2 regions of the Priestia sp. KCTC 13724 genome follow, and region 1 is predicted to be linked to the other one. Evidence: riboswitches for the same ligand, from Rfam matches in the RefSeq annotation. Region 1 holds a riboswitch; the other holds the start of a gene.
What was found. Region 1 has a riboswitch for preQ1 ahead of queC (7-cyano-7-deazaguanine synthase QueC). Riboswitches for the same ligand answer to the same signal wherever they lie in the genome.
Positions count from the first base shown of each region.

Region 2: it holds a riboswitch for preQ1, as region 1 does, so the genes downstream of both, AC1UFB_RS13705 (QueT transporter family protein) here and queC (7-cyano-7-deazaguanine synthase QueC) in region 1, are expected to answer to the same signal.

Region 1 is NZ_JBXDLD010000036.1:20,177-36,870, forward strand. It holds gene AC1UFB_RS05830 (hypothetical protein) at 72-398, opposite strand; gene AC1UFB_RS05835 (hypothetical protein) at 469-663, opposite strand; gene AC1UFB_RS05840 (patatin-like phospholipase family protein) at 680-1,534, opposite strand; gene AC1UFB_RS05845 (YkvS family protein) at 1,777-1,962, shown strand; gene AC1UFB_RS05850 (oxidoreductase) at 2,205-2,906, opposite strand; gene queF (preQ(1) synthase) at 2,973-3,470, opposite strand; gene queE (7-carboxy-7-deazaguanine synthase QueE) at 3,570-4,301, opposite strand; gene queD (6-carboxytetrahydropterin synthase QueD) at 4,294-4,737, opposite strand; gene queC (7-cyano-7-deazaguanine synthase QueC) at 4,737-5,399, opposite strand; PreQ1 riboswitch class I at 5,574-5,617, opposite strand; gene AC1UFB_RS05875 (GerAB/ArcD/ProY family transporter) at 5,684-6,790, opposite strand; gene AC1UFB_RS05880 (GerAB/ArcD/ProY family transporter) at 6,812-7,078, opposite strand; gene AC1UFB_RS05885 (hypothetical protein) at 7,088-7,324, opposite strand; gene AC1UFB_RS05890 (Ger(x)C family spore germination protein) at 7,331-8,533, opposite strand; gene AC1UFB_RS05895 (spore germination protein) at 8,556-10,139, opposite strand; gene AC1UFB_RS05900 (3-ketoacyl-ACP reductase) at 10,386-11,105, shown strand; gene AC1UFB_RS05905 (DUF6254 family protein) at 11,146-11,277, opposite strand; gene AC1UFB_RS05910 (alpha/beta hydrolase family protein) at 11,348-12,226, opposite strand; gene nhaC (Na+/H+ antiporter NhaC) at 12,520-13,893, opposite strand; gene AC1UFB_RS05920 (hypothetical protein) at 14,241-14,474, shown strand; gene AC1UFB_RS05925 (ATP-dependent Clp protease ATP-binding subunit) at 14,669-16,694, shown strand, end outside.
Region 2 is NZ_JBXDLD010000093.1:2,604-19,297, forward strand. It holds gene AC1UFB_RS13680 (metal ABC transporter substrate-binding protein) at 1-506, shown strand, start outside; gene nirB (nitrite reductase large subunit NirB) at 805-3,219, shown strand; gene nirD (nitrite reductase small subunit NirD) at 3,243-3,569, shown strand; gene cobA (uroporphyrinogen-III C-methyltransferase) at 3,634-4,404, shown strand; gene AC1UFB_RS13700 (formate/nitrite transporter family protein) at 4,460-5,296, shown strand; PreQ1 riboswitch class I at 5,416-5,460, shown strand; gene AC1UFB_RS13705 (QueT transporter family protein) at 5,469-5,957, shown strand; gene AC1UFB_RS13710 (hypothetical protein) at 6,078-6,221, shown strand; gene AC1UFB_RS13715 (DMT family transporter) at 6,635-7,618, shown strand; gene AC1UFB_RS13720 (hypothetical protein) at 7,709-7,873, shown strand; gene AC1UFB_RS13725 (hypothetical protein) at 8,192-8,737, shown strand; gene AC1UFB_RS13730 (hypothetical protein) at 8,776-9,006, shown strand; gene AC1UFB_RS13735 (hypothetical protein) at 9,191-9,439, opposite strand; gene AC1UFB_RS13740 (DUF4030 domain-containing protein) at 9,557-10,441, opposite strand; gene AC1UFB_RS13745 (RNA polymerase sigma factor) at 10,413-10,733, opposite strand; gene AC1UFB_RS13750 (Fur family transcriptional regulator) at 11,003-11,281, opposite strand; gene AC1UFB_RS13755 (FadR/GntR family transcriptional regulator) at 11,543-12,238, shown strand; gene AC1UFB_RS13760 (FAD-binding oxidoreductase) at 12,275-13,597, shown strand; gene AC1UFB_RS13765 ((Fe-S)-binding protein) at 13,601-14,956, shown strand; gene AC1UFB_RS13770 (FAD-linked oxidase C-terminal domain-containing protein) at 14,953-16,419, shown strand; gene AC1UFB_RS13775 (malate synthase G) at 16,441-16,694, shown strand, end outside.

The DNA.
Region 1 (16,694 bases):
ACCCATTGTATGCGTTCTTTCTTCTTTCAAAACAAAAAAGATGAAGCGCAAATTTACACGCTTCATCTTCTTTAATCTTCAAGCTCTATTTCTACAACATCATAGAAATCAATTACTAGCTTAGCACCTGTATCGTCCATAAACGTAAACGCAGATTGATCGTCTGATAAATCCAGGACATAACCTGACAGTAGCTGTTCACTATTATCATAAACCGTTGTTAATGAAACCTTTTTGTGCTCAACAAACGCTTCTTCTAATAATGAATGGAGGTCGTACTCCCGGTCGTCAGCTGGCCGGTTTGTTAACAGCATCCCATATGTCATCTGTCCATTTTTATCTTTCCATATATAATCTGCAAAATAAAATGGTGCTGTACTTTTTCGAAAATCGTCCATGTAATCCCTCCTATAGCTACACATTACTTTCATTATATAAGCGTCTGCTCAAGAAAGCTAGCGTTTCAACTTAACTACGAGGCGTTTCGGTATAATAATACGTAAAGTTCCCACCTCGACCAGCTACTCCGCGAAAATGCTTGAAATCCTCTCTTCTTACAAGCACAGGTTGAAACCCTAAAAAATCCTCTTTACGAACGTGTAGCTCTTGAATCTCGCCGTCACGGAGAGCATCTAACTGCTTCATTACTTCCTCTTCGTTCATTTATATGTACTCCTTTCTACGAAAAGTCCTTTAACCATTCTTTTAGTTTATCATACTGTTCTGCAGCTTCTTCATATCCTTGCTTATACAAAACGTCTAACTTTGATCGGTCTTTCTCCATTCGCCCTACTACCAGTGGCTTCTGTGGACGAATCACAAATATATTTCCTGCTTCCTCCTGCTCATCGATATAAGCAAGCGTATCATTATAAAGCTTATAGCGGTTCTCTAATGCCTTAACTAAACCTGGATACTTACGATAATAACGCTTTGTAAACCAAGATGAACTGGATTTTTTCTTTTGGTATCCTTTATTTCGTGTTAACACTACAATATTTTTCTTAAATCCATCACTCTCTGCTTTTTTTACTGGAATTGGATCGCTGATTCCCCCGTCTAACAGCTGTTTACCACCATACTCCACAACTTTTGACACAAATGGAAGCGAGCTTGATGCGCGAATAATGGTCAACAAATCGTCCTCATGATTGTCAAAATAAACAGGCTTTCCCGTTACGCAGTCCGTTGTGCCTACTACAAGCTGTTCAGTTCGCTTGTGAAAAGAATCAAAATCAAATGGAAGTAAGCTGGTTGGAATTTCTTCAAATACAAAATCCATCCCAAACATCTCACGCGTCTTAAAATAATTTCGCAGTGACAAATAACGTGGATCATCTATATAATCTAGATTAGCTCGACGGCTTCTTCCTACTTGTCGTGATAAATAGGAAGTTGCATGACAGGCTCCCGCCGAAACACCAATCACATAAGGTAAATATAAATCTTGTTCCATAAAGTAATCAAGTACCCCCGTTGTATAAAGGCCTCTCATACCGCCACCTTCTAATACTAACCCTGTATTTCTCATAATAATTGACACCTTCTATTTCTAATGTTTTAATCATTAAATAATCCTACATGTCAGTACTATATCGAATTACCCTCCTTTTGTCGAAGAATTCACTTAAAAAAACGTCTTTTTTTACATTTTTAAAAAAACATCTTTACTAATTAACCAATTTAAGGCAAAATTGAGAAAAAGAAAATAGAAAGCGTTAACTAGGTTTACTTTTATAAATTTTCTGAAAATAATCTAATGAAGGAGCGATTGCGATGAAAATTGCAGAGGTAGGAAACGTAATTGAATTTAAAAATGGTTTAAAAGGTATTGTAGAAAAGGTAAATGAGAACTCTGTAATTGTTGACCTAACTTATATGACTAACTATCGTGATTTAGACTTAGAACAGCGCACGGTTGTAAACCATAAAAACTACACCATTATCAATCATGCGATGTAACAAATAACCACCCAGTACTTTGTACTGGGTGGTTATTTGTTACAAATCTTTTCCTTTTGCTCTTTACTTAAAATACCGAGTTTGTACAACATATACGCATATTGTTGTGCTTTTTTAGCCGATTTCATTTCCTTCCTCCTCATGCTTTTACTTTATTATATTCACACAACTAAAAAAGTTTCCTTAAGGAAAGAAAAATAGCTTCCTCTAAAAAAAGAAAAAAGCCTCTAAATTCGAGGCTTTTACTTTGCAATCACTTTTTTACCATTTGTAAATGAGTAATAACATTCTCCTGTGAAAATATCTTGACTTTCATGGATATGAACCCCTGCTTTATCTTCCATAGCCGCTTTCATCATTGCTTTTGCAACATTGTAAGCTTTAATTGGTCGATATTTCTTCCATTTACCAATTAGGCAGAATGAGCAAGACTTAAGAGTGTATTCCCCTACTTTTTCAAACAAACGAAACTCATCGCGTTTGCCTAATAGTAGCGATGGACGGAAGAAATGCGTAGATCGAATGTACAGACTCGCAATATCTTCTTCCACCTGACCTTTTACCTTACTGTAAAAGAAAGGAGAACGAAGATCAGCACCAATTGCTGTAACGGTTAAAAAGTTTTGGCAGCGATTTGCTTCGGCACATTTTGCTGCTTTTAGTGGGAATTCATAGTCCACTTTAATAAATTTCGATTTTGTTTTTGCTTTCTTCATCGTTGTGCCTAAACAACAATATACATCATCAACTGCAAAATCTTTCTCATACTTTTCAAGCTCTGCAAAATCAATTTCGAGCTGACGTAGCTTTTCATGTTCAACCGGCAGTGCCTTTCGAACAAGTACTGTCACATGGCTATATGAGCGATTATCTAAAAGCAACTGTAAAAGTTCTTGACCAATAAGGCCACTTGCTCCTAGTACTAATGCTGATCTTTGTGACATTCTTTCACCTTCTCACCTTGTTGTTGTTTACATCGGAAAACAGGTTGTTAAGACAACCTGCTTTCATTAACGATTATCAATCGTTTCTGGATATAAATCGTGATTCATTAATCGATAAGAAGCCATTTCTTCATACTTTGTGCCTGGACGACCATAGTTTGTATATGGATCAATGGAAATTCCACCACGTGGCGTAAATTTCCCCCATACCTCAATATAACGTGGATTCATTAATTCGATTAAGTCATTCATAATAATATTCATACAATCTTCATGGAAATCACCATGATTTCGGAAACTAAACAAATAAAGCTTTAAAGACTTACTTTCAACCATTTTTTCATCAGGTATATAGCTAATATAGATTGTAGCAAAATCAGGCTGTCCTGTTTGCGGACATAAGCTTGTAAATTCTGGACAATTAAATTTAACGAAATAATCTCGATTTGGATGCTTGTTATCAAACACCTCTAAAATTTCTGGTGAATACTCAAACAAGTACTTTGTTCCTTGATTACCTAAAAGCGTTACACCTTCTAATTCCTCTTCTTTACGACCACTCATGTGTGTTTCCTCTCTTTCTACGATTGTCATTCTAACAGCGTTTTTTCATTTTGTACATATTTGTTTTTGTATTTTATTTGTAAATTTTTTAAAGAACGCTTACACGCCTCTTTTATTTCCCCATACAAGTGCATGAACCTGCGGCAACACGCGTACATTATTCATATCTGTTGTAGCTACAACAAGATCAATTAGCCACTCATACTTCCCTAATAATTTACAAGTTAACGCCTCGTCATCCGTTGTTGTCAAATCATCATTTCCTACTTGAACAAAGAATGGCACTGATGGATAGCGCTGATGAATGTGTTTTGCATAATCGAAATCCGTTTCATCAAACACAACCACTTTAATGCTAATATGTTGACTACGTCCATTGTTTTGCAAGCGTTCAACAATATCATCCAACACTTCGTAATTTGTCTTCATTCCCGAGCTTGGTGGCTTGGGTGAAAGAGTTAAATCATCAATTTTATAAAACCACTCTTGAAAGCGACTTCCCTGAGTTTCAAGCGCGACTTGCTTTTGATGATCATGCAAGCGATCAATCAGTTTATCTAAAGATTTCAACAGCGCTGGATTCCCGCCTGAAATAGTTACATGGTCAAAGCGGTCTCCTCCTAAGGTTTGCAATTCATGCCAGACCTCTTCGTCCGTCAGTTGACGGATGTCACTTTTCGCTGACCCATCCCAAGTAAATGCCGAATCACACCAACTGCATGAGTAATCACAGCCAGCTGTGCGCACAAACATTGTTTTTCGGCCCACAACCATTCCTTCTCCTTGAATTGTTGGACCAAATATTTCCAGAACAGGAACCTTATTATTCATCTCGCTTCACCTTCTTTGGACGATATACAACATAGCTTGTAGGAGTTTCACGAACAAACACTTGCACGCATGCTGGCTTATTTTCAAGTTCATCTAAGTGAGCTTGTACAAGTTCATAAATTTTCCGAGCAATCACTTCAGATGTTGGGAAATCATTCGCATCCTCTTCATTAAATAAATGCTTATGATCATTTAAAAGCGTATGGTCGAACTGACCAGACACAATCTTTTTCAACGTAGCAAAGTTAACTAGAAAGCCTGATGAATCTAATTCATCACCTGCAATAGTTAAATTAACAAAATACGTATGGCCATGAACCTGCTGACATTTTCCTGCTGACTCATGAGGAACAAAATGCGCAGCGGCAAAATTCATGTCTTTATTTAATTCGTACGAATAAGGATGTGCTACCTGTGGGTAAATTTGCTGAAGCATTACTGTTCCCCTCCTTGTTTCGTGTCAAGATATTGTTCTAGACCTCTCTTGCGAAGTTTACATGCAGGACACTCTCCGCACCCGTCTGCAATAATACCGTTATAGCAAGTTAATGTATGTTCACGTACATAGTCAAGCGCACCTAGTTCATCCGCTAGTCCCCATGTCTCTGCTTTATCAATCCACATTAACGGTGTGTGAATAACAAATTCAAAATCCATTGATAAATTCAGCGTTACGTTTAGCGATTTAACAAACACATCTCTGCAGTCTGGATACCCTGAAAAATCTGTTTCGCATACACCTGTTACTAAATGACGTGCACCGCTATTTTTAGCTAATACAGCCGCAAATGATAAAAAGAGAAGGTTGCGTCCGTCCACAAACGTTGTCGGTAGCTCCCCTTCCTCTTGGCTAATGTCAATATCATCTCTTGTTAGTGCGTTAGGCGCTAGTTGGCTTAACAACGACATATCTAAAATTGTGTGCTTCACACCAAGATCTTTTGCAATGGCTTCTGCAACCTCAATCTCTTTACTATGACGCTGACCGTAGCCGAACGTAACAGTTTCCACTTCTTTAAAATTTTTTAGCGCCCAAAATAAACAAGTCGTACTATCTTGTCCACCGCTAAATACAACAATTGCTTTTTCGTTTTTCATTTTTTTGTCTCCTTTTCCTTTATAAAGTCAAAGAAGAAAACATTCCGTTGTTTAGATCATATAAAAAAAGAGATTGCTTCGTTTGCAATCTCCCTTAACTAAGAATCCCTTTCTTATATTAAAAAAGAAACAGGAAAAAAGCCCCTAAAATCGGCGCCATTTGTCATCTCACTGATGATCTTAGTTTTTTATAGAGGGAGTTTACGAACCTCTCCCGCACATAGAGCACGGCATTTCTTCTTTCAATTTTCGCTTTTAACTATATCATACTCCATTTAAAATTACTATGTACTTCTACTTTTCTTCCTACTTTTCAATTGAATCATCACCAGCGTTACGATTGGAATGACAAACTGCATGGGAATGTGAATCCAAACTGGTACAATTTTCAAACCTATCTCTAAATGTTTAACAAAATTATCCGACATAAAAATAGTCGTAGTCAGAATGGATACCGTAACCAAAAGGAGTGATAGCTTGTGACTCCTGGTTTGATAAATATCTTTTATCCCTAAAATAGCTGCATATGCGAAAATCGTTACTTTAGCAAAACCGCCAATAATAAGAACACTAATGGCTAGCATATCCATCCGCTGAATAATATCTCCAATATTCACTTGCTGTACGGTTACAAGTAGGGGGATTGTCGATGATTCTACCAAGTGCTGTCCGAGTGTAGTTAAGTTAATTAAACTTAACATACTAAGCATAACGCCTCCTATCACCACGGCACGCGTTCCCATCTTTCTAAGAGACTTTTCTCCTTTTATAAACTGGTTAAACATTAAGAAAACAACCATTTCTCCAAATGGAAACGTCAAAATAAGCGGAAACACCGCTCTAAAAATTGAACCGATTCCTTCAGCTAAAATGGGGTGCATATGATCTGGGTTCATAACATCAGAAAAGAACAGTAAGAAAAAAACTAATACAATGAAGCCAACAAAAACAACTAACAATAACACACTCGCTCTTGCGATTGGCTCAACTTCTAAAAAGCATGCATACGCAATAACTAGCGTCATAACCCCGCCCACAATAACTAGAGGCGTATCCCTCATTGATGTTAACAATAACAGGTCACAAAAGTCTCTTAGAACACGCGCACCAATGTAAATAAAATATAGCACGTACAGCATGCAAATAATTTTGCCAACTAGCTTTCCAAAAGCAATTTTTAATATTGTTGGAAACGTTTCTTCTGGATGCCTTTTATATAAAAGTGTAAAAAGAGCAAAGAAAGGCAGGTACATTAACATCCCTACTAAAACGGCAATCCATGCGGATTGACGTGCTTCCTGTCCAATACTCACAACGGTCGCACTTCCAAATAAGAACAGCAGCATCATTGAGAATAGTTGAAAATTGCTTATTACTAAGCGTGAATGCATTCCTTTCCTCTCCTTTCCTCACTAGGTAGTTACCGATTTTCGGTCATACTTGCCACAAGACTTCTTTGCTATATCAATTAGCGTCGATTGAGGGTATTTTTGGATTAACCATAATAAAAGCCTCGCAAATACTAACCCACTTCCTGTTCCAATTATTGCACAAATCCAAGCGATGTTCTTTGCCACAGCTAATAATAAAGTAGATACAACTAAGATTGCACTTCCAATGGAGAATACATGGGTTAATGTAAAGAACTGTTTCCCACTTATCACTTCTTTTTGGCTCATATTGAACACCTACACCGAATAAAATGAAGAAAAGATATCAATGATGGACTGCATCCAAAACTCAAGGGCATACAGCGGAGTTGGAATGGTTATTCGAAAAATAACCGCTATCCACATTACCACTCTTATAGTAGAAAAGCTGCTGTATATTACGATTTCTTTTATCTGTTTTTGTTGATAAAGAGGGCGGATTGCCTTATATGCTAAAAAGCTGAATACCCCTAAAAACAGCAGTAAGTTTTCCATGTTGCACTAATCCTGCATCTCTTTCATGTATGGGTTATTCAACGTTCCAAGTCGACGGATTTGCACATCTACTTTTAAGTTCACTTCTAGATCTGTCGCAAAGATTTCATCCCAGCGATTTTTCATCTTGTTCCAGTCCTTTACGTTTTGGCGGTAAAAAACTTCTCCAAACCCAAAGACATCACTTTGATATTCGTTTTGTGCTCTCTTAATTGCTCTTCGCATTTTATCTTGCACATCATGTTCCGCTTTTTTCTCTAGTTCAGTAATCATAGCAGGGTCCTGCAAGTTAACCTGGCACTCTACGTCAGCGATGTTTGCTTCTCCCTTTAAGTTCACATCAATAACAGGCTTTCCACCTTTCATACGGCTTTTAATATCCGTACTTGTTCGCAGCATCTCAACTCCAATAATGTCATGGGATTTTTCTTTTTTTTCACACGGAATAACAACGACCGTACTTTTTACATTTCCGGTAACATAGTTATATCCTTTACTTTCACTTTCATTAAACCACCCAACAAGTTCATCTCCTTTAAAAATGCCAAGACCTTTAAATTTTAGAATGTTTTTTTGATTAACTCGCTGGATATTTGCCATATCTCCGCCTTTTTTGTGGTTACCTTTTACAAGAACAGCGGTTAACACAGGATGTTTGCCTTGACTCGTTAAGTTACTAATAAGCTCATTCAGCTTTACACCTCGCGTAGGCGCCCAAACTTTTTGTGACGTATCCAATGCAGCAAACATATAATTGGCTGGAATTTTTTCAATGGTTGTCAAGACATTTAAAACGGATGAAGCGCGTGAATTTTTTGCTACCACAACAAAATAATCGGTTCGCACCTCATGATCTCGCGCGAAAAAATCTAACACTTCAGCAATTCCGCTTTTTGCAATTCCTTCACTAAGAACAAGCATCCGTAAATGAGATAAGTATATTTCTCTAGGTGATTTAATTGTCATTTTCCGAAGAGCTTCCATGACAGAATCTGCTTTAATCGAGTACGTAGTAACCGAGGGACCATTCGTCGGCGTTTGGGCTTGAATATCGCCCGGGTTAATAATTTGAACCGTTAACTCAATTCCATCTTTTACTTCGTCAATACCTACCGCTACGGTGATGGCCAATTCATTTAGCTCTCGACTACTCCAACAGCCTGATAGTGGGAGTAGACATATGCATAATACAAGTACGATTCGTTTCATGCTTATTCCACCTTTATAAAAGCTAATTCTCATCATTTGACCGTTCACGTACAACGTTTTGTTCGCTAATAAGCTTCGGTCTCGTATTCATTTTCTTTAACGAACGACGAATGAGCGCATCTTTTTGGTCACTACTTACAAATGGAGCCATTGGTGTCATATATGGAATACCAAATGAACGTAAACTGCACAGATGTAGAATCATTAAAATAAGTCCTAAAATAATTCCAAACAATCCAAATGTTGCTGCTAAAAACACCAAGACAAAGCGAAGCATCCTTACAGCAATCGCCATATCGTAAGCCGGCGATACAAAGTTACTGATGGCAGTTATGGATACAACAATGACCATCGCTGGTGAGACCACCCCCGCCTGTACCGCAGCCTCCCCTAATACGAGCGCTCCTACAATCGAAATAGCAGAACCTATGGCTCTTGGCAATCGAATTCCTGCCTCACGCAAAACTTCAAAGACCACTTCCATAATCAATGCTTCAATTACGGCTGGAAAAGGGACACCTTCACGCTGAGCTGCAATACTAACAAGCAAATTAAACGGCAGCATTTCTTGATGAAAAGTGGTAAGCGCAACATAAGTTGACGGCGTTAATAAAGCTAAGAAAAATGCGACGTATCGAATAATACGAATGAGTGTACTAATATCTGCACGCTGATAATAATCTTCAGCAGCTTGAAAGAATTGAATAAACACAGCCGGGACTAATAGCACAAACGGCGTTCCGTCTACAAAGATTGCTACTCGACCTTCTAAAAGACCTGCTGATACTGAGTCAGGTCTCTCTGTGTTATAAATTGTTGGAAAAGGAGTATAATCTTCATCCTGAATAAGCTCTTCAATGTATCCGCTCTCTAATATGCCGTCAATATCAATTTTAGAAAGCCGGGACTTTACTTCTTTCACCACTTGCTTATCAGCTATTCCTTTTACATACATAATCGCTACGTCTGTTTGCGTTACTTTACCGATTTTCTGAGACTCCATTCGTAAATTAGGAGATTTAATCCGTCTTCTTACCAGTGCCGTATTGGTGCGCAGCGTTTCAGTAAAGCTATCTCTTGGTCCACGCACTACTGTTTGAGCCTGTGGTTCTGAAATCGCTCTTTCTCCCCACCCTCTTGTACTAGCAATGATACACGTTTGATAACCTTCTATAAATAGAGCCGTATCACCTGATAAAACATGTAAAATCACGTCATCTAAAAGAGTCACCTCTTTAATTTCCCCAATTGCTAAGCTGTAATTTTTAATGAACTCAAACATGTTCACAGCACCATCATCATGAACGAGCTGTTTCGTATGATTATGCATGATTGATTCCATGGTAAACTCTTGTACGCTATCCTCACTCGTCAATCCATCAATATAGATAAGCCCTAATCGAAATTTCTCTTGAACTGAAATGGCAAACTCGCGGCAAACCACATCAGCACTATCTCCAAGCTCTGCTTTCACCGCATTCAAGTTATCTTTTACGCTTTTTAACAGTTCAGTATCGGAAGATGAAGATTCAGCTATTGGTTGTGATTCATTTTCTTTAGGCTTTTTAGATCGATTTTTTAATTCTGATAGTTTTTTTATTCGCATACGTCATCCTCCATTTTCCAAACGGCACAGCGTTCCTCTTCAAGTCCTTATAGTTTCTGTCTATGCAGGAAATTTATTCAGTTATCTTGGTATTTTTAACCGCCTTATAGAGCAAGAGCTTTGACAATGGTTCTCTACATTTTGTAGGATTAGATGGATTGCTAATTTATTCAGCTACTCATTTAGCATGATTTGCAAACTGATTTTAGCAATAACGATAGTTTAATTAAGAAGGAGTGACGAAAGATGGGACAATCATTACAAGGAAAAGTAGCCATCATTACTGGTGCTGGTAAAGGTATTGGCCGAGCAACAGCGCTTGATTTAGCAAAAGAAGGTGTCAACCTTGGCTTACTAGCACGTACAGAAGCTGATTTACAAGCCGTTGCACAAGAAGTCGAAGCATTGGGTGTAAAAGTTGCTTATGCTACAGCAGACGTATCTTCAATGGAAGAAGTAAATAAAGCCGTTGATTACTTATATAACCAACTAGGTAAAGCAGACATTTTAATCAACAATGCCGGCATCGGAAAATTCGGAGGCTTTTTAGAACTATCTCCCGAAGAATGGAAGCAGATCATTGATATTAACTTAATGGGTGTCTATTACGTTACAAGAGCTGTTTTACCACAAATGATTGAGAAAAACAGTGGAGATATCATTAATATCTCCTCTACTGCTGGACAAAAAGGAGCTCCTGTAACAAGTGCATACAGTGCTTCAAAATTTGGTTTATTAGGTCTGACAGAATCGCTTGCTCTTGAAGTACGCAAACACAATATTCGCGTAACTGCTTTAACACCAAGTACAGTTGCTACAGAGCTTGCTTATAAGGAAAACCTAACAGACGGTAATCCTGAAAAGGTAATGCAACCTGAAGATTTAGCGGAAATCATGGTAGCACAGCTGAAGCTACACCCTCGTATCTTTATTAAATCAGCTGGTATGTGGTCTACTAACCCTTAATCTAAACAAACAAAAAGCCCCTCGATTAGAGGGGTTTTTATTATTTATTTTTATTTTTTGGCGTAATTTCTTCTGCTAATTCTTCAAATGACTTTACTTTGCCATGAGGTGGATTTTGCGACTGTTTACGCACATTCCATTGACGCTCTTGCTGTCTTTTTGATTGTGTCATCGTTCATCATCCTTTTCTATAGTGTTCCTTTCTAGGATGTGCGAAAAACGGACGAATATGCTTGCCACTTTTATTCAACCAAATGCCGTTGAAACCACTTGTCAATCTCAGCATTATACTGATTATAATAGTTGCTTAGTGGGTGATCTCCGCCTTTGTATAAGACATATTTATACTCTTTGTTTTGTTCTTCAAGCTGCGCAACTAGCTTTTCTGCTTGCGTATGATGTACCTTTTTATCGTGATCTCCTTGTAAAATAAGAAGCGGCGAATTTACCTTATCGCTCCAATACACAACCGATCGACTTTTATATCGTTCAGGATACACCTTAGGATCTCCAACAATATCTCTTAGCACTTGCTTCATTTCAGAACCCCGTTGGTCGTAGAACTGAAACATATCCGTAATTCCGGATTGAACAACCACCGCATCAAAGGATATGCCATTTTTCATGGTTAAATACGTCATCATTCCACCGCGAGAATATCCAAACGCTACTTTTTGTTCAGGGTTTACATAAGGCAACTGTTCTCCCCATTTAATGAGGTTAAGGACATCATGAATATCGTCCCCACCGTATGTTTCTACTCCTTCGCTTCCACCATTACCACGATATTGGGTTGTAACCACAACATAGCCTTTATCCGCCCATGATGATAAGTAGCGCAGCGTTTTATCTCGAATCATACCGTGCTCACGGTTCCCGCCACGATTATAAACTAGCAGTGGATATTTTTTATCCACAATGTCTTTTGGCTGTAATAAAAAACCTTTAACCTGCAACCCATCGCTTGGATATGTGATTTGATATATATCAACACTCCTAGCATAAGGTGAAAATAAATGCACTTTCTCTTTATTAACATCGTCGCTTTCCGCTCGATAAAAAACAGCGGTTACGCCAAGTACAACGATGGTAAGTAGTACAATGAACCCCCACTTTTTCAAACAGAATCCTCTCCTCAATTACTAACTTTTATCTCTTTTTATGATGAGCCGTTTCTTTTTGCTCTACCCTTTTTAAATATTTGCTAAAAAGGATTTTTGTGGAATCCTTCACAAATAGCTCTTCAACTAAACGTTATGGTTTATTGTATTACTACTTTCTCTTTTTTGGAAGAGAAAGATTAGAGCTTCTACTCACATTACCTCTAACAGCAAATATTAAACATGATTGGTACAATAAAAAGCTTTGAATTCTTAATAAGTAATTAAGAATTCAAAGCTTTTTAGATCATAAGTTATTTTTGTTTAGCAATACCAAGTCCTGTGTAGCCCAAAATTACAGCAAATATTGGACATAGCAGACAGAAAAATGCAAAAGGTAAATAATCGACAACCGGAACACCAAGTGTTTGTGAAATGAAAGCTCCACTTACTCCCCACGGAATTAATGGGTTAATAACTGTTCCTCCATCTTCTAACGTACGAGATAAGTTTTTCTCCTGCAAGTTCCACTTCACGTAAAGAGGCTTGAATGTTTGCCCAGGTAATAAAATAGATAAATACTGCTCGCCTGTTATAACGTTAACACCAATAGATGAAAGAACTGTTGAAAACACTACATCGCCACTTCTTCGCACTTGCTTAGCTAATCCTTCAATTAAAGCTTGAACAACACCAAGTTCACGCATCAACCCACCAAGAGCTAGCGCAATAATGACAAGGGACACTGAAAACATCATGGAGTCCAGTCCGCCTTTTGTGACAATAGCATTTACAATTTCATTTCCTGAATCAATTTGACCACCGCTTTGAAGAGCCCCAAGCATGCTTCCTAATGTAACAGTTGGCTGTAATAATACCCCTGTTATTACGGCGATGATAATTCCAATTACCAACGTAGGGAGTACATCAAATCGTTTAATCGATAGAATTAACACAACAAGCGGTGACAAAAGTGTTAGAAGATTAAGGTTAAACGTATCACCTAATGCACTTTGTACAGCTTCAATATCTCCATAGTTTACACCTGTTCGATGTGTGCTTATGCCAATGACCAATGCAATTACAGCCGTTACAATAATACTTGGTAACGTGGTCCACAACATATGGCGAATGTGATCACTTAGAGAAACGCCAACAATCCCTGAAGCAAAGTTAGTTGTGTCGGATAAAGGAGACATCTTATCACCAAACACTGCTCCTGACACAATGATTCCTGCAGCTAGGCCTGGATTCACCCCAATAGCCGTTCCAATTCCAAATAAAGCTACTCCAACCGTGCTAATCGTTGTAAATGTACTTCCCGTAAAGCTCGATACTAAAATTGTGATTAAAAGTGCGCTAATTAAGAAATATCGCGGTGAAATCCAATTGAATCCATACGATAAAATAGTTGGAATCGTTCCGCCCACCATCCAGGCAGCAATTAATACACCAACAAGCATAAGAATTAAAATTGGCTTAACCCCTACTTTAATCCCTTCTACAATGCCATGTTCAAAAGTTTTCCACTTACCACCCATAAGTGCTCCAATGGTACAAAGCGCTACAATGCTAATAAGCAATGGAACATGTGGTGCTAAACCTAATAAAAATAATGATGCAAAAATAAGTCCTAATAAAACAGCGACAATCCCAATTGACTGTCCAAATGTTATCTCTTTTTTCATTAACTTGTTCCCCTCAATCTCTTTTTCACTTAAACGCTTTTATGCTTTTATGCACTAAACATAGTTGAAGTATATGGGTTATTCCTACTACTGTCAATCGCTTCTCGCCAAAAAACAACATCGTCAATAAATTCCACTCTCTTTTCTATGTTTTGCCCAATTCTAACCGGGTACATTACCTATACTTCTTATTTATAATTATTAAAGGAAAAGGTGATTGGAACGGAGGATGTGAGACTCCTACGGGATCAGCGAGGCAGCTTGAAATCCCGCAGGAACGGAGTGACGAGGAAGTTCAACGCGAGCCCCGTGGAAAGCGAACAATCCGGAGTGGAAATCACAACTCGTTGCGTATGCTCCTTCCTTCAAAACAAAAAGACAGCGAAGCAGGACTTGTTCCTTCTATTCCAGAAGCCTGTGATTGGAACGGAGGATGTGGGACTCCTACGGAATCAGCGAGACAGTTTGAAATCCCGCAGGAACGAAGTGACGAGGAAGTTCAACGCGAGCCCCGTGGAAAGCGAACAATCCGGAGTGGAAATCACAACTCGTTGCGTGCATTCTTACTACATCTCATATAAAAGGTAATAAACAAACCACAAAATATTCTACTTAAAATAAGAAATAACTTCCAAAACAAAAATGTAAGCAAAACACTTGAAAGTCAAAAAAGGTCAAAGTATAATGAACTCACAAAGGTCAAATATAGTCAAAGTCAAATTGACTAATTGATCAATGATTACATTCATTTAATCATTCTAAGGAGGTCTTTTAAATGATGTGTCAAAACTGTCAACAACGTGAAGCAACAATTTATTTAAACGTACAAGCTAATCAACAAAAATCACAATATCGTTTATGCCATACATGTTATCAATCATTAATGAAACAAAGTAAAATGCCGTCTGGATTTGGAGGTGGGCACTTCATGAACATCGATGATTTATTCAATCAATTAGCAAATGAACAAGCCATGAATCAATCAGCTCAGCAGCCTACTCCTCAGCAAAGAGGTAACGGGGGTGGATTCTTAGATGAATTTGGTCGCAACCTAACACAAATTGCAAAAGCTGGACTAATTGATCCTGTTATTGGACGTGACGAAGAAATTGAACGCGTCATTGAAATTTTAAACCGCCGTAACAAGAACAACCCTGTTTTAATCGGTGAACCTGGTGTAGGTAAAACCGCTGTTGTCGAAGGCTTAGCATTAAAAATTGCAGAAGGCGACGTTCCTTCAAAGCTCATGAACAAAGACGTATACTTACTAGACGTCGCTGCTCTTGTAGCAAACACGGGTATTCGCGGTCAGTTTGAAGAGCGCATGAAGCAGCTAATCGCCGAACTACAACAACGTAAAAACGTTATTGTATTCATTGATGAAATCCACTTGCTTGTTGGAGCGGGTTCTGCTGAAGGTTCAATGGATGCAAGTAACATCCTAAAACCAGCGTTGGCGCGAGGTGAACTTCAAGTCGTAGGTGCCACAACGCTGAAAGAATACCGCGCTATTGAAAAAGATGCGGCTCTTGAACGTCGTTTCCAGCCTGTGATGGTTCATGAACCATCTGTTGACGAAGCCGTTCAAATTTTAAAAGGCATCCAAAACAAATACGAAGCGTATCACAACGTCAACTTCACAGAAGATGCAATTAAAGCTTGTGTAAATTTATCACATCGCTACATCCAAGACCGCTTCTTACCTGATAAGGCCATTGACTTATTAGACGAAGCTGGCTCAAAAATGAACTTAAAAGCAGGTATCTCAAACAAAGACGATATCGATAAACGACTAAAAGAAATTGCTGTGGAAAAAGAAACAGCTTTAAAAGAAGAAAAGTACGAAGCGGCTGCCAAACTTCGCGATGAAGAAGCAAAACTTGAAAAGCAGCTAAACCAAGAACAAGATAAAGCTGAAGTTACCGTTGAGCATATTCAAGCAATCATTGAAAAGAAAACGGGTATTCCAGTTGGGAAACTTCAAGAAAATGAAGCTCACAAAATGAAGAACCTGTCAGCAAACCTTTCCGACAAAGTCATTGGTCAAAGCGAAGCTGTAGAAAAAGTTGCAAAAGCAATTCGTCGCTCTCGTGCTGGGTTAAAAGCTAAGCATCGTCCAATTGGATCTTTCTTATTTGTTGGTCCAACAGGAGTTGGTAAGACAGAGCTTACAAAAACTCTAGCAGAGGAAATGTTTGGCACAAAAGATGCGATGATTCGTCTTGATATGAGTGAGTATATGGAGAAACACGCGGTGTCTAAACTAATTGGCGCACCTCCAGGATACGTAGGTCATGATGAGGCTGGCCAACTAACTGAAAAAGTACGTCGTAACCCTTATTCAATCATCTTATTAGATGAGATTGAAAAAGCGCACCCTGACGTTCAGCATATGTTCCTACAAATCTTAGAGGACGGACGCTTAACCGATAGTCAAGGTCGTACAGTAAGCTTTAAAGATACTGTAATCATCATGACAAGTAACGCAGGTGTGGGAGAAAAGAAAATTACGGTGGGCTTTGAATCTGAAAATGCAGCTCTTAGACATGCATCTGTTTTAGATTCACTATCTGCTTACTTTAAGCCTGAATTCTTAAATCGTTTCGATGCCATTATTGAATTTAATCACCTTGAACAAGAACATCTGGTTAAGATTGTTGAGCTTATGCTTCAAGAATTAAAAGAAACGCTTAAAGAACAAAACATCGCCCTACAAGTTACAGATAAAGCGAAAGAAACACTAGCATCTCTTGGCTACCACCCGGCATTTGGTGCTCGCCCACTGCGTCGCGCTATACAGG
Region 2 (16,694 bases), on a different contig from region 1:
TGAACATTGAAAATGGAATCCTATACGCTGAAAATGTAAAGAAAGCACTTATTAAAGAGGATCCTGATAACAAAGAATTTTATAAAAAAAATGCTAAAGAGTATATAGCAGAACTTCAAAAGTTACACGATGATACATTAAATAAGATCCAACAGCTTCCTGAAGAAAAGCGTTTCTTAATCTCAAGCGAAGGAGCTTTTAAATACTTTGGAAATGCATACGGAATAAATACAGGTTATATTTGGGAAATTAATTCAGAAAGCCAAGGTACGCCCGATCAAATTCGAGACGTGGTAAGTTTAATTGAAACAAATAACATTCCAGCTTTATTTGTCGAAACAAGCGTAGATAAACGAAGTATGGAAACGGTATCCAAAGAAACGCAGGTTCCGATTGCTGGCACAATTTTTACCGATTCGCTTGGGAAACCAGGGGAAGACGGAGACACGTATTTAAAAATGATGAAGTGGAATACGGAAACGATTATTAATGGATTACAAGAATAAGTGAGCTGTTTTTTTACAATTCAACGCTATACTAGAATCTGAGTCATAAATATTTCAGCTAATGATATATCCAAACTATCGCGAGTTAAACACTTTCGATCGTTTGGATATTTTTTGTTTATTAGTAAAAAAATTGAAAAGTTGATGGTGGTTTTTACTCAATAAACTAATAAAATATGTTAGATTATATAACATAATTGTTTAACTTTTCGGAAAATTGCTTTAAATTAGACTCAAACATTCATTTTAAATGCATCTTTTAGTCGAAAATAATGAAGGCAAAGGAGAGAAATGAAGTATGAGAAAAGAGAAGTTAATCGTAATTGGGAATGGGATGGCTGGAATTCGAGCAGTTGAAGAGATTATTAGTTTGTCCCCTGAAATATTTGATATCACTGTATTTGGGAGTGAGCCACATCCAAACTATAATCGCATCTTGTTATCTAAAGTATTACAAGGGGATACAAGCGTAGAAGACATTACGCTAAACGACTGGAACTGGTATGAGGAGAACGATATTACTCTTTATATAGAAGAAAAGGTTATAAGCATTGACTCAATTAATCAAGAAATACGTACGGATCAAGGGAGGATTGAATTTTACGATAAGCTGATCATAGCAACGGGCTCTCTGCCATTTATTCTTCCAATTCCAGGAGTAGAGAAAGAAGGCGTTACAACGTTTCGAGATATAAGCGATACGAATCAAATGGTAAAAGCATCTCAGCAGTATAAAAAAGCAGCTGTAATTGGAGGCGGATTATTAGGTTTAGAAGCAGCGAGAGGACTTTTAAACTTAGGAATGGATGTAACGGTTGTTCATTTATCCTCTTATTTAATGGAGCGTCAGTTGGATTTGACTGCTGGAAAGTTGCTTCAAAAAGAGTTAGAACAGCAAGGGATGAGTTTCTTGCTTGAGAAACAAACCCAAGAAATCACGGGTCATGAGCGCGTAGAAGGGTTAAAGTTCTCAGACGGAAACCTATTGGAAACAGATTTTGTAGTAATGGCAGCAGGCATTCGACCGAATACTGAACTTGCTCAAAAAGCGGGTCTTCATATCAACCGTGGAATTGTGGTAAATGATTATATGGAAACGAGTAGTGCCAACATTTATGCCGTAGGCGAATGCGCAGAGCATAAAGGTATGGTTTATGGGTTGGTAGCTCCTCTTTACGAGCAAGGAAAAGTACTAGCTAAAACGATCTGTGGAGGAGATGTACGTCCTTATCAAGGGTCTGTTCTATCCACTCAGTTAAAGGTATCGGGCGTAGATGTTTTTTCAGCCGGTGATTTTATAGAAGATGAACAAAAGAAATCGATCAAGGTATTCGATGAGCAAGATGGTATTTACAAAAAAATTGTTTTAAAAGGAAATCAAATTGTAGGGGCCGTTTTATTTGGTGACAGCCGTGATGGAAACCGCTTGTTTTCCATGATTCAAAAGCAACAGGACGTATCGGAAGTGGAGAAGATTTCAATTCTACAACCAATAAGCGGGCAAGGAAGCGGAAGTCTGGTAGCAAGTATGAGTGCGGATGATATTGTTTGTGGATGTAATGGCGTATCGAAAGGAACGATTGTAGAAGCTATTCAAAATCAAGGCTGTACATCAGTTGATGAGCTTAAAGCCTGTACGAGTGCTTCACGTTCGTGCGGAGGGTGTAAGCCGCTTGTTGCTGAATTGCTTCAGCACACGCTTGGAAGTGAGTTTGATGGAGCAGCTCAAAAGGAAGCGATATGTGGATGTACATCTCTTTCTCGAGATGAGGTGGTAGAGGAAATTCGAGCAAAAGGCTTATCTCATACGCGTGAAGTGATGAATGTGCTTGGATGGAGTAACGAAGAAGGTTGTTCTAAGTGTCGTCCTGCATTGAATTACTACTTAGGTATGGTGAATCCAACTGGCTATGTAGATGAACGAGAATCTAGATTTGTAAATGAACGTATGCATGCTAATATCCAAAAGGATGGTACGTATTCTGTTGTTCCTCGAATGTACGGGGGTGTCACGAACGCAGATGATTTACGACGCATTGCTGACGTGGTTGATAAATACAACATCCCGCTTGTAAAAGTAACGGGAGGACAGCGTTTAGACTTATTCGGTGTAAAGAAAGAAGATTTACCTTTAGTGTGGGAAGAGCTAGATATGCCTTCTGGTTATGCTTATGGCAAATCACTTCGAACGGTGAAGACGTGTGTTGGAGAACAATTTTGCCGCTTTGGTACGCAGGATTCGATGGGAGTAGGGATTGCGCTGGAAAAGAAATTTGAAGGATTATGGACTCCTCATAAAGTAAAGATGGCTGTATCGGCCTGTCCAAGAAGCTGTGCTGAATCAGGCTTTAAAGATATTGGCTTTATTGGAATAGACGGTGGTTGGGAAATTTATGTTGGTGGTAATGGAGGCACTCATTTACGAGGAGGCGATTTGCTATATAAGGTGAAAACAGACGAAGAGTTAATGGAAATTACAGGAGCTTATCTACAATATTACCGTGAAACGGCAAATTATCTAGAGCGTACTTCAGCTTGGATTGAACGAATCGGTATTAAAAACGTTCAGGCTATTCTTGATAATGTAGAGGAAAGAAAGAAACTAAACCTTCGTATAGATGAAGCCTTATCTACGTATCGAGATCCATGGAAGGAAATCGTTGAGAACAAGCAAGCAAAAAAAGAATTGTTTGAGACAGTTGTAACATCATAACAAAACAAATGGAGGAGAAAAAGATGGTAAACAAAAACATAACAAAAGTGTTGCTTGGGTCAATTCATGATTTTCCAGAAAGCCTAGGTAAAACCGTGAAAGTGAATCAAAAAGAAATTGCTGTCTTTAAGCTATCAAGCGGTAAAATTCAGGCCGTTGATAACCGATGTCCTCATAAAGGTGGCGTATTAAGTGAAGGAATAGTGAGCGGTGATTCGGTATTTTGCCCTATGCATGATTGGAAAATTTGTTTGGACAACGGGCGTGTTCATGAACCTGATACTGGCTTAGTAAAGTCATACCGAACATCTGTTGAAGAAGAGCTTGTATATCTGTGGTTAGAAGATTAATAAGCTGTTGTAAATCATCTATTAAACATGCCATCATAGTTATACCGAAGGAGTGAAGCGGAGAATGAGACAAGGAAAAGTCTATCTTGTTGGAGCGGGACCGGGCGACCCAGAGTTGTTAACAATTAAAGCAGGAAAGTGTTTAGAAATAGCAGATGTTATTTTATACGATCGGCTGGTAAATCCTGATCTTTTACACTATGCAAAAGAGGGAGCAGAACTTGTGTATTGCGGAAAGACGCCTGGTTATCACTGTGTTCCTCAAAAAGTCATTCAAGATTTATTATTACATTACGCCCAGCAAGGAAAGATAGTTGTACGGCTAAAAGGTGGAGATCCTTTCATTTTTGGGCGAGGAGGCGAAGAAGCTGAAGTATTAGCTAAGCATCACATTGAGTTTGAAATCATCCCCGGTATTACAGCGGGGATTGCTGCTCCTGCTTATGCTGGAATCCCTGTCACCCATCGAGAGTTAAGCCGTTCATTTGCAATCGTGACCGGACACGGTTTAACTGGAACTCCGGAAAATATTAGGTGGCATCATCTAGCTCAAGGCGTTGATACGCTTGCTATTTATATGGGAGTTAAAAACTTACCGTATATTTGTGAACAGCTTTTAGCTGGTGGTAAGTCCATAGAGACACCAGTGGCGGTGATTGAGGAAGGTACTTCTATTAACCAAAGGGTTTTAATTGGTACGCTGCGAACGATTGTAGAAATAGCCACTAGTGAACAAGTCAGTAATCCAGCGCTGATTGTGGTCGGAGAAGTGGTAAAACAATCAGCGACTCTCTCCTGGTTCTCAAAGTCCAAACTTCAAGAAGTGTACGCGTAATATTTTTATTATATAATTTATCAGAGAATTTTAACGAAATAGGGGAGGGATAAGCGTGTTTAAAGCGTCAATCGAGTCTATGACGGACATAGCTCGTCAAAAAACAAATCAAGTGAATAAACAATTGCCGAGCTATTTACTGTTGTCTATGCTTGCAGGTGCTTATGTCGGAATTGGTGTAGTATTAGCTCTTTCAGTTGGTGCTCCGTTAGCCGAAGCATCATTACCAATAGTCTCACTAGTTATGGGCTTATCGTTTGCCATTGCGTTACTACTTGTTATGTTTGCCGGAGCCGAGTTGTTTACAGGCAATCATATGTTTTATACAATCAGTACATTATCAGGTGCTACTACGTGGAAAGATACGTTGAAAAATTGGCTGTGGTGCTTTGTTGGAAACGGATTGGGAGCGTTCGTATTGTGTCTCTTAATCGTTGGAACTGGTTTGTTTAAAGGAGTAGGCGATACACATTTATTACTGACAACCGCAGCAAAGAAAATGAACCTGCCAATGAGCGAACTTTTTTTTCGAGGGATTTTATGTAATTGGCTCGTCTGCTTAGCCATTTGGACGGCTTTGAGAACCAAAAGCGATGCGGCCAAAATTATGTTAGTTTTTTGGATGCTGTTTGCCTTTGTTGCATCTGGCTATGAACACAGCGTTGCAAACATGACGTTCCTTGGTTTGGCTTTACTTCATCCGCACCCTGAAACGATATCATTAGCTGGACTGCTACATAATTTGATCCCGGTTACGCTTGGGAATATTGTAGGCGGCGCTTTATTTGTAGGAAGCGTATATTGGTTTATCAATAAAAAGCAAATGGAAAAAGGGCGTATTCAAGAAGTGAAAATTCCACAAATCGTTAAAGAAGAAACATTATCAAAGTAACAGAAAATCCGCTTTGCATAAAAGCGGATTTTTTAGATTGAATTTCGATCAGTAACCGAAAGAGGGTTGAGATACTTGACTAATATAATTTACTGCTGTATGATTCTTTAGTATTTGCGTAAGACGTGGTTCGGAACCATCCCACGTAAAAAAACTAAGGAGAGTATGCAGCATGAATGTAAGAACACTTGCAGTCAACGGTATTATTGCGGCAATGTATATTGCGGTAACGATGTTTATTCAGCCGTTTGGCTTTACAAATATTCAGTTCCGTATTGCGGAAATGTTTAATCATTTGATTATTTTTAATAAGAAGTATTTGTATGGAATTGTGCTAGGCGTATTTTTAGCCAATTTATTCTTCTCACCAATGGTGGCGTATGATTTGGTATTTGGCGTAGGACAATCTTTAATTTCCTTATTACTGATGATCTTTGCGATGAAGTTTGCCAAGGGCACGGTTGCTCGTATGGTTACCAATACACTGATCTTTACGTTTACGATGTTTATCATCGCGTTTGAGCTTCATTTAGCACTAGGTTTTCCATTTTTACTAACATGGTTAACAACTGCGATTGGTGAATTTTTAGTGATGCTTGTTGGAATTCCAGTGATGCTGGCAATTCATAAACGCGTAAACTTCACAAAGTTAATCGATTAATACTACAAAGAGACTGAGACATAAGTAGTTCAGCCCTTACTATACCTGAACGATTGAGAGTTCCTCACTTTTAATCGTTCAGGTTTTTTGGTTGATTGTGAAAACAATGTTGGAAACAGGGTGGAATGGAGCGGAGGACACTCGACTCCTGCGGGAAAGAGAGGGAAAACGGAGATCCCGCAGCGCAGCGAGGAAGCTCAGGTTCCTCCCCGCGGAAAGCGAGTGGCCGTAGCGCAATGGAACGAACGTGTTGAGACAAACTAAAGAGATGGGAACAGCTAGTGTTCGTCTTTTAGAAGCAATCATTTTGTTATGTCCCAAACTCTTTTTCATATTTAAATGGTTTTAATTTATAGAAAAAAGACACAAGATATGACAGAATTAGAGAGAAGTTGTTAAGTACGTTAATACATAGTAAAAGTCATGTTTTATACTATACTTGAGAAGGAGAGAAGAGCTTGCTTGCAAATGATGATCATAAGGTAGAAGAACTAGCATTTATTAAAAAAGCCCTAGACTTTACAATGCGGACTTTTTTTGTTTATAAATGGTAATATATACATATAAGCCTAACTTAAAAGGTGACTAAGTACAGAATTGAACAAACTTCCAGCATTTGATATATTGGTTTTACAATTTATTTACATTATTATGTGTTACATACGGGGGTTAGGGAATTGAAGCCAATTATATTAGGCGTGTGCTCGGCGTTTTTCTTTGCGTTTACATTTGTTTTAAATCGTATGATGGAAGTTGAAGGTGGAAGCTGGATTTGGAGTGCTTCCTTACGCTTTTTCTTTATGGTTCCACTATTGTTGATCATCGTCATCGCTAGGAAAAAACTTTCCGCTACGTTTGCGGAAATGAAAAAAGCGCCAATGCAGTGGGTTATGTGGAGCACGATTGGCTTTGGGTTATTCTACGCGCCGCTTTGCTATGCGAGTGCTTACGGTCCGAGCTGGTTAATTGCGGGAACGTGGCAAATTACGATTATCTCAGGTTCGCTTCTAGCTCCTTTATTTTATGAAACGATTCAAACGAGTAAGGGACCTATTCAAGTAAAAGGAAAAATACCTTTTAAAAGCTTAGCGATGGCCCTCATTATTTTACTTGGCGTCGCCATTATGCAAATTGAACACGCAACAACACTATCGCTTGTGAGCGTACTGCTTTGTACATTGCCAATTTTAGTTGCTTCTTTTGCTTATCCGCTTGGCAATCGTAAGATGATGGTGGTTGTATCCAACCGCTTAGATGCTTACCAGCGCGTGCTCGGAATGACAATTGCAAGTTTACCGTTTTGGATCATCTTAGCGATTTACGGTTTGATTACCGCTGGGCCACCTAGCACCTCACAGGTCATTCAATCGGGCTGGGTTGCTTTGTTTTCAGGCGTTATTGCGACGGTCTTATTCTTTGCAGCAACCAATATGGTCAAAGGTGATATGAAAAAGCTCGGAGCAGTCGAAGCTACTCAGTCGCTTGAAGTATTGTTTGCGCTACTTGGCGAAACGATTCTGCTTGGCATGCCGCTACCTACATACGTTTCGTGCATTGGAATTGTACTTGTTATTGCTGGTATGGCGCTAAATAGCTACGTATCGAGTAGGAAAGGGAATAAAGAGACGAAGGAAGAAATGAAGCAAGCAACAACTCTGTAAAAGTAGATGGAAATTTTGGAGAAAAAGGCTTCATTTACGTACATTAGTGGTAAAATAGAATATATATATTCTATAAAGGAGGAATGTCAGGTGAGTGCCTTAATTGTAGGCTTAGTAGCTTCCGTTCTTTCCGTTTGTTTACTGTTTTCCAATCGTCAGAAGCGCGTTAATAAGGTCCAATCTACGCAGTCGTTACATGCACAAAATATGAACAAGCAGAGTGAGCAAGACGATTCTCTCATGTATTATATATAGGAAGCTCTTACAGTAAAAGTAGGCCGAGAAGATGTAAATGCTTCTCGGTTTTTTCTTGTGGTTTTGATTTTGGTGGGAAAGCTTAGATCTGTACTACATGAATATTTGAAAAAAGTTATTTATTATATGAAAGCCCTTTAAATGCTAATGTGAAGAGTTTTTGGTATTTTTTAACTAATACTTTTATTACCTAATCAATCTATTATCTTGTATTAATTTGAATCGATTCTCCTTTTTTATATTTTCATAATGAAGCAGGTTCAAATGTGCTTTAATATTAAATTTGTGTAATAAAATACCAAAAAGGAGTTAGGGAGAATGATAAATAACAAAGCAATAAGATTAACTTGTGTCCCAACATTGATACTTGCACTTTTTGTTGCTTTCTGCTTTCCTTTGCAAGCAAAAGGATCTGAAGGATTTCCTGCGGAAGAAGAACTAGTGGAGGAATTAGCAGCTCAACTTGAGTTCTTGATGGAAGAAGCTTTGGTCGTAGAAAATGGACTAAGAACATTTGACTTTGAAAAGATTGAAGATGAATTTGGAAAGGAAGTCCGTGATGAAATTGAGATGTTAACGGTTGGTCTTCAGCCAGTTGAAAACACAAAATCTAGAAATGGGAATTTAATGGTAACGGCATCAAACGAAGCTTGGAAATCATGTATGATAGGAGCTATAAAAGACCATTTCGGAGTAGCGATGGTCACAGCTGCACTTGAAGGTGGGTTATGGGCATATCTTGAAAAGAAAGCTTATAAGGAAGCGGCTAAATTACTAGTGAAGTTTGCCGTAGGCTCAAATGCTGTTGGTTTAGCAGGCACTTTAATTTATTATGGAGGAGTGTGCACCTATAAACATGGATAGTAAGAAAGAAATTGTTAAAAGTTAAGGGGGAATAAATTATGAAATTTAGCAAAGTTTTATATGGGATGGTCCACCTGGTCACTCCTTTAACCTTTTTCCTTATAGCTGTTATTTGGGGGCATTTTGGCTTATCAAAACCTATTTGGGTTAATTTATCAGATAATCTATCAATAATAGGCATATATTACGTAGGAGTAAGTATCCTATGGATTCTAAATATAAAAAGCATTCATAAAGTATCAGAAGAGATAGAAAATAAAAAAGGGTGATGTAATTACTCTTTTAAATGGTCAATCTGAATATAGATTGACTTCTTTTTGTTTTTACAACCTAGTATCTATTTGAGATAACTATTACTTTTAATTTTATAAGTTTAAGAGCTTTTGAACAAACTATTTTAGTGGATGGAAAAAGAATTATTGTCTCACTAGAAATTTTAGGCGCCCATCTATATCAAGGGGAACGAACTGTATTAACCTGTAAAAGAGTAGACACAAGAGTTTGGGACATAACAAAATGATTGCTTCTAAGAGACGAACAATAGCTGTTCCAATCTTTTTGGTTTGTCTGAATACGTGCGTTCCATTGCGCTACGGCCACTCGCTTTCCGCGGGGAGGAACCTGAGCTTCCTCGCTGCGCTGCGGGATCTCAGTTTTCCCTCTCTTTCCCGCAGGAGTCGAGTGTCCTACGCTCCATTCCACCCTGTTTCCAACATTGTTTTCACAATCAACAAAAAACCTGAACGATTAAAAGTGAGAAATTCTCAATCGTTCAGGTTTATCATTGGCTGAATTACTTATGTCCCAGCCTCTATGAAACTAGTTTAACCTTTCCCCAGCTTCATTTTGAATAATAACTTCATATGAATCACCTTGAAGTTGTTTCTTCATCTTATCTGATTCTAAAAATTCCTCTACAACTTTTTCTAGTTCTTTTGCAAATAGCTGCGGTTCTTCTTGACGAGATATTGTAATGTTTAGGTGCGGAGATGGGTTAACTGAATAACCAATTCCAACGACTTCATATTTCTTTTTGCTTAGTAAACCATCCCCTATTGTGGTAACGATTGTTCCCCAGCGTCCGTCTTGTTCGCGTTTTGGTCCGTTTACTTTTGTAAATGTAATGTCCGTGTTTGCTTGATCATATTTCTTTAAAATTTGTTGCGCTTCTTTTTTTATAGCGTGTGTTCTTGTTTCTGTATCCGCTATTTCCAGGTCAATAGAATAGCTATCGTGATTATCTTTATCAACATGAGTAGTAATTCCAATCGTTACTAAATGGTATCCTTTAGCTTTCAATGTTCGTTGTATGTCATCCATGATTTTGCCGTCTGGATAAACAGTTCCTACACTGCTTACTTTATAGTTTTGTTTCTCTAAGGTATCAAAGGTTATATCTGTAATTGGTTCAGGTTCAAAAAGCTTTCCAAGGTAAGGGATTTTAGAAGCTACCTGAGCCATGGCAGGTGAGACAAAGGTTGAACGAATAAACAAAGTTGCTAGTAGACATGTGGCTAAGCTTGTATAAAGCAGCTTCTTTTGAAACGGTTTCTTTCGGACAGGTGAATGAATTCTTGTAGCTCTTTGGTCAATTTCCACCATAATATTTTGCTTCATTCTTTTCCTCGTTGATTCGCTCAGCGAAAAGCTTGCATCTAACTCTTTGAAAATATGTTTATTGCGTTTGTCTTGGTTTGCTGTCATATTCATAATCTCCCTTCAGAAGCTGTCGTTCTAAGCCGTGCAGTGTCCGAAATAAAGTAGACTTCACTTTGCTTTCTGACCAGTTTAGAATGTCCGCTGTTTCTTGAAAAGCATCGATATGAACGTATGCTTTTACAAAGGTTTCTTCGGTTAAATCTTCTGCTTGCTGGTAGTCTTTAATCATCATAAAGATAAACTTAAAGACTGCTTCACCGTACTGATCGTACCAGAGAGAAATCTGTTTTTTGGTAAATCGACCAAGTGATTGACGCTCCTTTTTGTTAAAATCTATTGTTTAGAAGAAAGAGTTAGAGAAAAGTTGTGGTTTATATCTATTTTTATCAATAAAAAGTTTAGTTGATTACTAATAAAAATAAAACTTGGTATATCAGTTTAAGCTGATTTATTGTAGCAAATCATTCAATTCATTTTTGTGAACTAAAAAATTGATGACCTTAAGCAAGCGATAGAATTAAGCCAAGAATAATAAGAAAAAGAGCAAAAGTGTTCATGGTTGCGAACCCTTTTGCTCTTTGTATTGAGTAAATGTAGTAACTTCTCTCAGTAGTAAACAGGAGAGTCAACTATATTCAATGAAAATGTCTTTGTTGTTTCATCTTCTCTACAGTTTAAGAATCCTAACTCTACAAATAAAGATAAGTTCTTATAAACCGTATCGAAGCTGATTCTTTTATTTGTATTCTTCAAGTGATCAATAACTTGCTGAGCAGACAGCTCGGCATCTTGGCGGTCACAAAAAAAAGAGATTAAGACGCGTCTTTGGTTTGTTATGTGATAACCGTTCTGTTTTAAAAAAAGTAAATATTCGTCTGTTGACATGGTTTATATACTCTTTGAAAATTTTTAGTCAGTCAAATCTGTTGTGGAGGACATAAAGGTAAGTAGTTTAATGATTGTTGGGATTATAGGTTTGTATTATTTTATATCCTTCAGTGTCCGTTTTTGATGTTGCAAATCGATATGCTAATTTTATTTTTTGTAAATTTTTTTAAAAAAAGATTGAAATCAAAAACTGAAGGTGCTTTAATAAATGTAAGCGATAACATATCACATATGTGATAACTGAAAGGTGGTGTTATTGTGAACGTAGAACGAATCGCTCGAAAGAAAATCTCAGAATCAATTGAAGAGCAAATTGAAGGCATGATTGCTTCGGGTCAGTTTAAGCCTGGAGAGAAGCTTCCTTCAGTCAGAGAGCTGTGCACGTTATTTGGCGTGGGGCGTTCATCTGTACGCGATGCCATTACCGCACTCAAAGGTAAAGGAATTGTGGATGTAAAGCAGGGAGAAGGCACGTTTATTTGTCAGTTTGATTCATCAAGAATGTTTCAATATACCATGCTTTTACCGAGCGAAGAGGATGTTCGAGAACTATTTCAAGTCCGAAAAATGCTGGAGCCGGGCATTGCTGAAATGGCTGCCAAGAATCGCTCTCCAGAAGATTTAAAGAAATTAAAACTAGAGCTTTCCAAAACATTTGAAAATGACTGGGAAGCCGATTACCACTTCCATCAAGTGATTGTCCATGCAGCAGGCAATAAAATGCTAACTCAATTCATCCAGTTTATTTCCACGAAGATGCAAAAAGCAATGATTGATTTTTATCAGTACATTCAACCACACGAAGCCTTTTTAAAAGAAATTGCGTCACACCACTATCACATCTATGAATCCATTAAACAATCAAATTCAAAAGATGCCTACATACACATGCTGAATCATTTAGAACTTGTTGAAAATATTCTACAAACAAGCTTAACGCGCATCCAGCGCTAATGCTTCATAAAAATTGAATTTCGATGGGGGAGTTTGATGATTGCAGAACGACTTTTTTCTGACCTTCAAGCGCTTTTTTCTACTGAGCAAGTGCAGGAAACAGCAGTAGCACATCCGCTTGGAAATGGAGGGGAGGTTACGGTTTACCCGACTTCTGAAGCCGAAATTGCAGCTGTTTTAACGTATGCGAATCAAAATGGATATACGGTATCCATCATGGGTGCAGGTACGAAGCGAGGGTTCGGCGGTTTAGTTCAATCTGCTGATATCTTGCTATCTCTTTCTCGCTATAAGGGAATTGTGGAGCATGTACCGGGCGACATGACGGTTACGGTGAAAGCAGGTACATCGTTTAAGGAGTTACAAGATCATTTAGCCACATACGGTCAGCAGCTTTCGTTAGATCCATCTTGGCCCGAAACAGCAACAATTGGTGGTATTGTAGCAGCCAATGACAGCGGTCCTAAACGCCTTGGATATGGATCTTGTCGAGATGTTGTCATTGGCATGACGCTTGTGTATGCTGACGGACAAATCATTCGTTCTGGCGGAAAAGTCGTCAAAAACGTAGCCGGCTACGATATGAATAAGCTCTTCATTGGTTCAATGGGGACGCTTGCTGTTATGTCTGAAATTACGCTAAAGCTTCGTCCGCTTCCAAAGTGCCAATCACTCGTCGTTATCGCGTTTCCAGAGGCATCTTTAATTGATATCAGGTCCTTAGCGACTCAGATCCTGGATTCCATGCTAGAGCCCGTATCCCTACAACTCATGAGTCCTTCTTTGAGTAGGGAGCTAGTTGGAGAAGAAGCTTACTGTTTAGCCATTGCGCTGGAGGATGTTGAGAGCTCTGTTCGCTATCAAGAAAAAGCAATTCAAGGGCTGGGAAGCTCACAAGCAGTTGTTTCCATCAAATCGGAAGAGGAGCGAATTCGCTTTTGGCACCAGCTTTACAGAATGGGTGTCAATGGAGCTTCTTTTATAGATGGGGACTCTCTAACAGCCGTTTTAAAGGTAGGAGTGAAAAATCTCGATGCCCTCAAGGTAGTAGAAAGCGCATATTTGCTTACGAATCGATATGATGTCCGCATTCGGGCACATGGGGGAATCGGTCACGGTCTTTGTCAAATCGAAATTAGTGGGGGCTCTAAAGACATTCTAGGAGCAATTGTTGATATGCGTAAGCAAGCTCATGAACTAAAAGGATATGTAGTCGTTACGCACGCACCGCTTGTATTTCGTCAGCAGCTCAACGTCTGGGGAGAAAAGCCATCTCACTTCTTTTTATACGAAGGAATTAAATCAAGGATAGACCCGAACAAAATGTTAAATCATAAGCGATTTGTGGGAGGGATTTGATTTATGAGTGGAGAGGTTATAAACGAGCCGGCCTGTACAGCAAGTAGCCTAACAAACTACTTATGGAAAGATAAGCCTGACCCAATGAAATGGGCTGATTGTGTGCACTGTGGCATGTGCTTGGAATCGTGCCCAACCTATGAAATAACGGGTCAAGAGCAGCATTCACCAAGAGGGCGCGTTCATCTCATTAAGTCCGTAGCTGAAGGGAAGCTTGAAGTAAACGAACAGCTAATTGAGCCAGTTTTTGATTGCTTAGACTGCAGAGCCTGTACGACAGCTTGTCCAGCCGATGTGGATGTCGGTGGATTGATTGAAGAAGCGCGCGGTCAAATCCGTCAAGCGATGCCGCTTACCGGTGTGAAAGGAACTGTAAACGAGTTCTTTTTAAAAGGATTATTCCCATACCAGCGACGTCTTGAATCCGTCGGTTCACTGCTGAAGTTTTATCAAAAAAGCGGGCTGCAAAAAGCTGTGCGAAAAACGGGACTTATGAGCGTGATGCCAAAGCATTTAGCTGAAATGGAAGCAGTTATGCCAGATATTAAAAAGCCTGTACAAAAGAAATATAAGAAGCAAACAACGATTCCTGCAAAAAATGAAGCGAAAGCAAACGTGGCTTTTTTAACTGGGTGCGTCATGGACGTGATGTTCAGCGATATTAATGATGCTACTATTCAAGTATTAACCCGCAACGGAAACAACGTGACGATTCCAAAAAAACAAACGTGCTGCGGTGCTTTGCATGTGCATGCCGGCGACCGAGACACGGGAAGGAAGCTTGCAAAACAAAACATTGAAGCATTTGAAAATGAGGAAACCATCGTTGTAAATGCAGCGGGATGCGGGTGTATGCTGCAAGAATATCCCGAGCTGTTTCGAGAAGAGGAAACGGAATGGTACGACAGAGCCAAAGCATTTTCCAGAAAAGTCCAAGATATTTCAAAATACTTATACGATACGGGCTATGAAAAACCGAAAGCGTCTTTACACACAACGATTACCTATCATGATGCTTGCCATCTTGCGCATGGTCAAGGCGTGAGAAAAGAGCCGCGCGATTTACTTCTTAATATACCGGGAGTGGAAATGGTGCATATGCCAAATGCTGATCGGTGCTGTGGTAGCGCGGGGATTTATAATATGACCAATCCAGAAATGGCAGGTGAAATCTTAAAAAGCAAAATGGAAAGCGTGCCGGAAGATGCAGAGTTAATTTCAATGGGGAATCCTGGCTGCATGCTCCAAATGGCCATGGGTGTAAAAAAATACGGTCGCAGCCAAAAGGTTGTCCATACGGTTCAGCTGCTGCAGTGGGCGTATGAAAAAGAAGATGAAGAAAAGGGGTATCGCTCATGAAGAAGAAAAAAATTCGTTCAAATGATGCGCATATCCTAGCGCTAGCTGCTCTCATGGAAGGCAGTGGGTCGATCTTATATGAAGAAGCTGATTTGCTCGCTTATGACTGTGACGGGTTTACCGTTCACCGCAAACTGCCACGAGCGGTGGTGTTTCCAAAAGATGCTGAAGAAGTAGCAAAAGTTGTGCGCTACTGTGCGAAGCATAACCTTCCGTTTTTAGCTAGAGGAGCTGGCACAGGGCTAAGCGGTGGAGCTATTCCTCTCAACAATGAAGTGATCATTAGCCTTGTTCGAATGAAGCGCTTGGTGAGCGTGGATCTTGAAAACCGGCAAGCAGTTGTTGAGCCCGGCTTCATTAATTTAAAGCTCACAAACTCAATTGCAGATAAGGGCTATTATTATGCTCCCGATCCATCAAGTCAATACTGTTGTACAATCGGAGGCAACGTTGCGGAAAACGCAGGCGGCGCTCATTGTTTAAAGTATGGAGTCACAACAAACCATATTTTAGCGCTTGAAGTGGTATTGCCGAATGGTGAAATTATCACTATTGGTGGAGAAGGCATCCTGGATACGCCAGGCTATGACCTTCTTGGGCTTTTGACAGGATCTGAAGGGACGCTTGGAATCGTAACAAAAATTACGGTTCGTATTTTGAAAAATCCTGAAGCCAAGCAGACGGTGCTAGCGTATTTTGACCATGTTTCAGATGGAAGCCAAGCCGTGTCTGACATCATTTCAGCAGGTATTGTTCCGGCGGCTCTTGAAATGATGGATAAAATTGCGATTGAAGGCGTAGAAGCAGCTGCTTTTCCAGTAGGACATCCAAAAGATATTGAAGCGGTGTTGCTTATTGAAGTTGATGGAATCTCAGCAGGTATTGAGGAACAAATTGAAGAAATTCTTGCCGTTTGCCGACGGCATCATGTCAGAGAAGTAAAAGTTGCAAAAGATGAGCAAGAACGAGCGAGCTGGTGGGCAAACCGGAAAACGGGCTTTGGAGCAATGGGAGCCATCTCGCCGGATTATCTAGTGCAAGACGGCGTCATTCCGAGAAGCAAACTGCCAGAAGTGCTGGAGCGGATCAACGAAATTAGCAAGCGATATGAGTTAAGAATTGCGAATATTTTTCATGCTGGTGACGGTAATCTACATCCGCTCATTCTATTCGATATGGCAAAGCTGGGAGAAACAGACAGAGCGTTAAAAGCAGGCAGTGAGTGCTTACAGGTTTGTGCAGATGTTGGCGGAACCATTACAGGAGAACACGGTGTGGGTATCGAAAAGAAAGAAGAAATGAAATTTGTCTTTAAGGATGAAGAAATTTTGGCTCAAACAAACATTCGTGAAGTGTTTAACCCAGAAAATTTACTAAATGCGGGTAAACTGTTTCCAAGTCCAAGTCGCTGCGCTGAAGTTAAGCGTGATTTAAAGGATAAGCAAACAGTTGCACGTCCGTAATCATTAAAAGGAGGAAGTAAAATGGTAGCTTATAAGCAAATTGGAAAACTTCAAGTAGCACCTGTTTTGTACAAATTTATTAATGAAGAAGCTCTTCCGGAGACTGGACTACAAGAGGAGGCGTTTTGGGCAGGATTCGAACAACTTATTCATGAGCTAACACCGGAAAATAAAGCACTGCTTGCTAAACGTGATGAACTGCAAGCCAAATTAAATCGATGGTATCGTGAAAATCGTGATTCCTTTGACTTTGAAGCATACAAAGCATTTCTTAC